DNA from 3 places in the Pseudomonas sp. ICMP 8385 genome. Region 2 is predicted to be linked to each of the others. Evidence: riboswitches for the same ligand, from Rfam matches in the RefSeq annotation. Region 2 holds a riboswitch; each other region holds the start of a gene.

Region 1 (2,196 bases), on a different contig from region 2:
GCCGGTGGTGGACAGCAGGCGCTGCCAGCCGTCTTCCGGCGCCCAGGCTTCGGCGTCGTGGCTGTGGGCCGCAGTGCCTGGAGCATGCTCATGCACCTCGGTCACTACCGGGGCGTTTTCAAAGGTTTCCGCCTGCAGAATCAACGGGGCCACCCAGAAACTTTGCAGCAGGGTCAGCAACAGGGCGGCCAGCAGGCCGGTGAACCCTGCGGTTTGCGCAATACGCTTGATCATGGCAGCAGGCCTCAATGGCACGGGAAGGCGGCGCTGTGGCGCGTATCGTGGGCGGCGTTGTGCACCGCCTCGATATGGGAGAACCCGGCGAAATACACCAGGCACGCACCGAGGATCGACGCGCCGATGGCGGCGGTCAGGCGTTGGCTCAAGGTGGCGTTGGTGCTGGCGGTGTGTGAGGTGCTGCTGATGATCGACATGGCACGTCCCTTTCGAGTGGCAGGGTGACACGAGCGCATGAAAACCCCGCGAGCCGGGCCCGCAGGGTTCTGAACAGCGCCCGCCCACCGCGGGTTTGTTATCTGATGGTTCGGGCCGGTCTCCGGGCTTGCGAGGGGGCTCTTTCGAGACCTGGAAAGCATCGCCTTCCCATGCCAAAAGCACAGTGGCTGTGACGCTTCGCTCGCTTACCGTTGCGGGGGCAGCACCGGACTGTCATGCAGGCATGAGTCACCGGTTTCCCGTTTCACCCTGTAAAGGGCACCCGAAACAAGATGTGTAGGAGAGCATGGGCGCGGGATGGCCGTCAATCCAAGCCGCGACCGCTTTTCAATTGACCCGTCCTCATGCACTGCGTAGCCTTGCACCTTCGAGGTTCTTCGACCCCGGTCGAAGCTAAGAAGGGAACGCGGTCCAAGCCGCGGCTGCCCCCGCAACTGTAAAGGGTTTATCTGACTGCCACGCCACTGCCAATACGGTGGGAAGGCGCAGCCAGCGCCAGCCGCAAGGCCGGCAAGCCCCAAGCCAGGAGACCTGCCTCGTCACCGATTTTCCATTTCAACCGGGCGGGGTGATCCGGTGACGAATCCTGCACCTGCGCGCCGCCGCAGGGCCAGTCGTCCCGTATGCCCGCCCCACAGGGCATCCGATGAAAACACTGGCCAAACTCCCCGTCACTATCGTCACCGGCTTCCTCGGCTCGGGCAAAACCACCTTGCTGCGCCATATGCTGGACAACGCCCAGGGCCGCCGCATTGCGGTGATCGTCAACGAGTTCGGTGAGCTGGGTATCGACGGCGAGATCCTCAAGCAGTGCTCCATCGGTTGCACCGAAGAAGAAGCCAGCGGCCGCGTGTATGAACTGGCCAACGGCTGCCTGTGCTGCACCGTGCAGGAAGAGTTCTTCCCGGTGATGCGTGAACTGGTGGCGCGCCGTGGCGACCTTGACCATATCCTCATTGAAACCTCTGGCCTGGCCCTGCCCAAGCCGCTGGTCCAGGCCTTCCAGTGGCCGGAAATCCGTAGCGCCTGCACGGTTGACGCGGTGATCACCGTGGTCGACAGCCCGGCCGTGGCCGCTGGCACCTTCGCCGCGTTCCCGGACCAGGTCGACGCCCAGCGCAAGCTGGACCCGAACCTGGACCACGAATCGCCGCTGCACGAGCTGTTTGCCGATCAACTGGCCAGCGCCGACCTGGTGATCCTCAATAAAACCGACCTGATCAGCGCCGAAGACCTGGCCCGTGTACGCCTGGAAGTCGCCGAAGAACTGCCGCCCGCGGTGAAAATCGTCGAAGCCAGCAGCGGCCGCCTGCCCCTGGATGTGTTGATTGGCCTGGGCGCCGGTTCCGAGGAGCATATCGACGGGCGCCACAGCCATCACGATCACCACCACAAAGGTGAGGACGATCACGATCACGATGCGTTTGATTCCATCTCCATCGACCTGCCACAGGCTGACGAAGCGCTGCTGCTCGACGCCTTGACCCAGTTGGTGGTGCAGCACGGCATCCTGCGGGTCAAAGGCTTCGCGGCGATCCCCAACAAGCCGATGCGCCTGCTGATCCAGGGCGTGGGCACGCGTTTTGACAAACACTTCGACCGTGCCTGGAGCGCTGACGAAGCACGCATCACGCGCCTGGTGCTGATCGGCCAGGACCTGGACGCAGCAGGCCTCGAAGCGCAATTGCGCGCTGCGCTCAGCGTTTAACCCGTGCACCTGCTCAGGACCCAGCCCGGAGG
Region 2 (2,196 bases):
AGTCCGGGCCGCACTTGAACACCCGGACCTTGCGCCCCAGGTTGCGGTGCAAGCGGGCCAGGGCGGCGGTGACGGTGGTCTTGCCCTGGCCTGACGCCGGTGCGGCGATCAGCACGGCAGGGCAATGGCGCGGCGGGTTCAAAGCTCGATGCCTTTCTGTGCCTTGATACCGGCCTGGAACGCGTGCTTGAGCATGCCCATTTCGGTGACGGTATCGGCCATTTCCATCAGCTCCGGCTTGGCGCCACGCCCGGTGACCAGCACGTGCTGCATCGGTGGGCGGGCTTGCAGGTCGCCAAGCACCTGGTCCAGGTCAAGATAGCCGTGCTTGAGCGCGATGTTCAACTCATCGAGCACCACCAGGCCGATGGACGGGTCCTGCAACATTTCCCGGGAGACTTGCCAGGCCGCTTCGGCGGCGGCGATATCGCGCTGGCGGTCCTGGGTTTCCCAGGTGAAGCCCTCGCCCATCACATGAAAGCGTACCTGCTCGGGGAAGCGCCGGAAGAACAGCTCCTCACCGGTGCTGTTACGGCCCTTGATAAATTGCACGACGCCGCATTGCATACCGTGCCCCATGGCCCGGGCCAGCATGCCAAATGCCGAACTGCTCTTGCCTTTGCCATTGCCGGTCAATACCAGCAGCAAACCGCACTCATTCGGTGAATTGGCAATGCGCTCGTCAATCACCGCTTTTTTGCGCAGCATGCGCGCCAGGTGGCGTTCGTCACGATCAGGGGAATCAGTCATGGCAGCTCTCCGTTGGGGCTGGACAAAAACGGCGGGCAGGAAAAGACAACAACATGAAGCCAAGCATCGCCCACCGTGATGCTGTTGGATGGATCAGGCCGGTCTCCGGGCTCATGAGGGGTGCCCTGTTGACCAGGGCAAACCGACGATGCACCTTCCCATATCGCGGGCGATACAGTGGCAAAAGCAGCGTCTTGACTCATTTACCGTTGCGGGGGCAGCGCCGGGATCGTGGCCGCACTGTAGAAAAGTGCGCGCACTCACCGGCTTCCCTGTTTCACTCGGTCGACGCGTACGTCACCGAGCACCTGAAACAAGCGGCGAAGGTTAGTGGGTTGGGGGTACAGCGTCAATTAAAGCCGGCCATACACTTGAACCATCGCCGCGCGCCAGGCCTCTATGGCTACAGGCTTTGAGGATAAAAACATGCACAAGACCCGACTCGCCCTACTGATCATGGCCGCAGGCGCACTCGCCGCCTGTGGCGAAAGCTCAACCTTGCAGGTATCCGATGGCACCGGGCCGTCGCCCAAGCTGCCGGAACCGAATAAAACCCTGATCCCCACCGTCAACATCGCCCCGGCGATTGGCTGGCCCGATGGCGCCAAGCCGACCGCGGCTGCGGGCACCCAGGTCGGCGCCTTCGCCGAAGGCCTGGATCACCCACGCTGGCTGTATGTATTGCCCAACGGCGACGTGCTGGTGGCCGAGACCAACGCGCCGCCCAAGCCGGATGATTCCAAGGGCATTCGCGGCTGGGTCATGGAAAAGGTCATGGGCCGTGCCGGTGCCGGTGTCCCCAGCCCGAACCGCATCACCCTGCTGCGCGATGCCGACCATGATGGCGTGGCGGAAACCCGCACGGTGTTCCTGGAAAACCTCAACTCACCGTTTGGCATGACCCTGGTGGGCAACGACCTGTATGTGGCCGATTCGGACAAGCTGCTGCGTTTCCCCTATCAACCGGGGGAAACCGCGATCAAGGCGCCCGGCACCAAGGTCATCGACCTGCCGAGTGGCCCACTGAACCACCACTGGACAAAAAACGTGGTGGCCAGCAAGGACGGCGGCACGTTGTATGTGAGCGTGGGTTCCAACAGCAACGTCGGCGAAAACGGCCTGGAAGCCGAACAGGGCCGCGCGGCGATCTGGGAAGTCGACCGGGCCAGCGGCAAGCAGCGGATTTTTGCTTCCGGGCTGCGCAACCCCAATGGCATGGCCTGGGAGCCACAAAGCGGCAAGCTGTGGACGGCGGTCAACGAGCGCGATGAAATCGGCAGCGACCTGGTGCCGGACTACATCACCTCGGTCAGGGACGGTGGCTTTTATGGCTGGCCATTCAGCTACTACGGCCAGCATGTGGATGTGCGGGTCACACCGCAGGACCCGGACCTGGTGGCCAAGGCGATTGCGCCGGACTATGCCGTAGGGCCGCACACCGCATCG
Region 3 (2,196 bases), on a different contig from region 2:
GATCGTCATGAAAGGCAACATGAAAAAAATGCAACTGGTCAAAGGCAACCTTTTTACCTTTGAAGATGAATACAAAGGCAAACCCCGCCTCAACATCAACGCCCATGGCCGCGACCTCAGCTTCACGGAGCAACTGCTGGGCAAGAGTTCAACCATCCTTTATGACGGCGCCGAGCATACCGCCGAACAACTACATGCCCATCTGCTCGCCAAAGGCATCGACCCCAGCCAGTTCGACAACGTTCGCTTGCTTGTCTGTTACTCCGGCAATGGCTCCGAGAACTCCTTTGCCGCCGAGTTCCAGAGGTTGATCAAAAAGCCGGTGAAGGCCTTCGTGGGGACCGTGACAGTGACTCCCAGCCCCGAACTGGTCACCTCCGAATTTGAAACCGGCACCCAGATGCACGGACCGCAAAACGGGCCGAAGCTGGTGAGTGACACCTACGCAGAATACGACAGTGTCGACACCGTCAAGGACCGCACGGGTATTTCCCTGATCCGCAACCCTCTGGAATACATTCTCTTCTCCTACTACCCCGTGTATTACCCGCCCCGCACGAGCGCTACAACGGCAAATCGCTGAGCACCCTCCAGCACGCGGCACTGGCCAATCGGTTCGTCGCATTGACGAACGGTCCTACGAATGTTCAGATGCGGCCCTGTTTCAGGTGCCGCATGCCGCCGTGCATGAGGTGAAACGGGAAACCGGTACGCTCGTTCGAGCAAGTCCGGTGCTGCCCCCGCAACGGTATTCGCGTGACCCCTTCGTTACACCACTGTGGCCAGAACGCCATGGGAAGGTGAAGGGTTCGATACGCGAGAGCCCGGAGACCGGCCTGGAATTTCTGTTTGGCATAATCCTGCGGTGGGCGGGCATGGGCCGGTGTCGGTGTGTGCCCGGCGCCTTCTCCTGCGTGCTTCTGCGAAGATACTTTCGAGAAGACTATGATTTTCCAACGTTCCTCTACCTCTGGCCCAACCCTGCTCCTGGGTTGCCTGTTCAGCCCGCTGCTGCTCGCCGATGACGCGGCCCTGGTGCTCCATCCGCAGACCGTTTCGGCGCCGTCGGTGGAATCCACCACCGTGGCCGAGATGGCCCAATACGGCAGCAAAGTGGCGATTGTCACCCGCGAACAGATTGAACGCGCCGGCCCCAGCGCCGATATCACGCGGGCGATGCAGATGTTTATCCCCGGTTTCTATGTCGCGCCCAAAAACGGCCCGTTCGACTACGGCACCTATTCCCTGCTGGGCGGACGCAATGACGACACCCTGATCCTGCTCGACGGCGTACGCCTGAACAACCGCCTGTACGGTGGCCTGTACCTGGACACCCTGCCGGCCAACGCCGTGGAGCGCATCGAAGTGCTCAAGGGTGGCCAGAGCCTGTTGTTCGGGACCCAGGCGGTGGCGGGCGTGATCAATATCGTCACGCGCAGCCCGCAGACCCGCGAGGTGTCCGGCGAAACCAACCTGGGCGTCGATACCTTTGGCGGCACCACCGGCGATGCCCGGGCCGAGCGGGTTTTCACTAACGGCCTGGGCGACCTGGGCCTGCTGGCCTATGTCAGCCATAACGTGTCCGAGGGCTACCAGCCGTTTCGCAACCGCGACATGAGCCATGTCAGCGACAAGAAACGTTCCTACGAAGTCACCACCCTCGGCGCCAAGGCTATCCAGTCTTTTGCCGATGACTCGCGCCTGGAGCTGTTCTACCAGTACTCCGACGCCAACCTGGACTTCGCCGGCGCCACCAACAACCGCAAGACCACCAACGACCGTGTGCAACAGATCGCCACGGCGACCTTCGAGCAACGCCTCAACGAGCGGCTGAGTTACTTCGTCAAGGGCCATATCAACGACTGGGACACCCGTTACTCGCGGGTCAACAACACCGCCGACGGCGGCACCCTGGTACGCAACCACAATGACTACTGGGGTTTTACCGACTGGGGCGTGCAGGCCGAAGGCAAGGCTGAGCTTGAAGGCGGGCATGTGCTGGTGTTCGGCTCCGACAACCAGTGGTTCAAGGGCCAGGACGATGTGCTGGTCATCGACAACAACCAGGCCGAGGCCCACGCCCTGTACAGCCAACTGCGCCCGCAGATCGACGCCCTGCCCGACTGGCACCCGAGTATCGGCGTGCGCCACGAAACCATGAGCGGCGGCGACAGTGCCACGGTCGGCATGCTCACC

The links. A riboswitch is a leader RNA that binds a small molecule or an ion and turns the genes downstream of it on or off. The one in region 2 is predicted to bind cobalamin.
Region 1: linked by a shared signal. The riboswitch ahead of cobW (cobalamin biosynthesis protein CobW) and the one ahead of cobO (cob(I)yrinic acid a,c-diamide adenosyltransferase) in region 2 are both predicted to bind cobalamin.
Region 3: linked by a shared signal. The riboswitch ahead of AO268_RS27055 (TonB-dependent receptor plug domain-containing protein) and the one ahead of cobO (cob(I)yrinic acid a,c-diamide adenosyltransferase) in region 2 are both predicted to bind cobalamin.

What each region holds. Positions count from the first base shown of each region.
Region 1 is NZ_LKBY01000113.1:203,056-205,251, forward strand. Features, by position in the region: gene AO268_RS21355 (CbtA family protein) at 1-234, opposite strand, end outside; gene AO268_RS21360 (CbtB domain-containing protein) at 246-434, opposite strand; cobalamin riboswitch at 531-737, opposite strand; cobalamin riboswitch at 810-1,009, shown strand; gene cobW (cobalamin biosynthesis protein CobW) at 1,103-2,164, shown strand; gene cobN (cobaltochelatase subunit CobN) at 2,168-2,196, shown strand, end outside.
Region 2 is NZ_LKBY01000024.1:116,356-118,551, reverse strand. Features, by position in the region: gene AO268_RS05250 (cobyrinate a,c-diamide synthase) at 1-142, opposite strand, end outside; gene cobO (cob(I)yrinic acid a,c-diamide adenosyltransferase) at 139-750, opposite strand; cobalamin riboswitch at 830-1,077, opposite strand; gene AO268_RS05240 (PQQ-dependent sugar dehydrogenase) at 1,177-2,196, shown strand, end outside.
Region 3 is NZ_LKBY01000135.1:30,981-33,176, forward strand. Features, by position in the region: gene AO268_RS27050 (DUF6543 domain-containing protein) at 1-583, shown strand, start outside; cobalamin riboswitch at 650-854, shown strand; gene AO268_RS27055 (TonB-dependent receptor plug domain-containing protein) at 946-2,196, shown strand, end outside.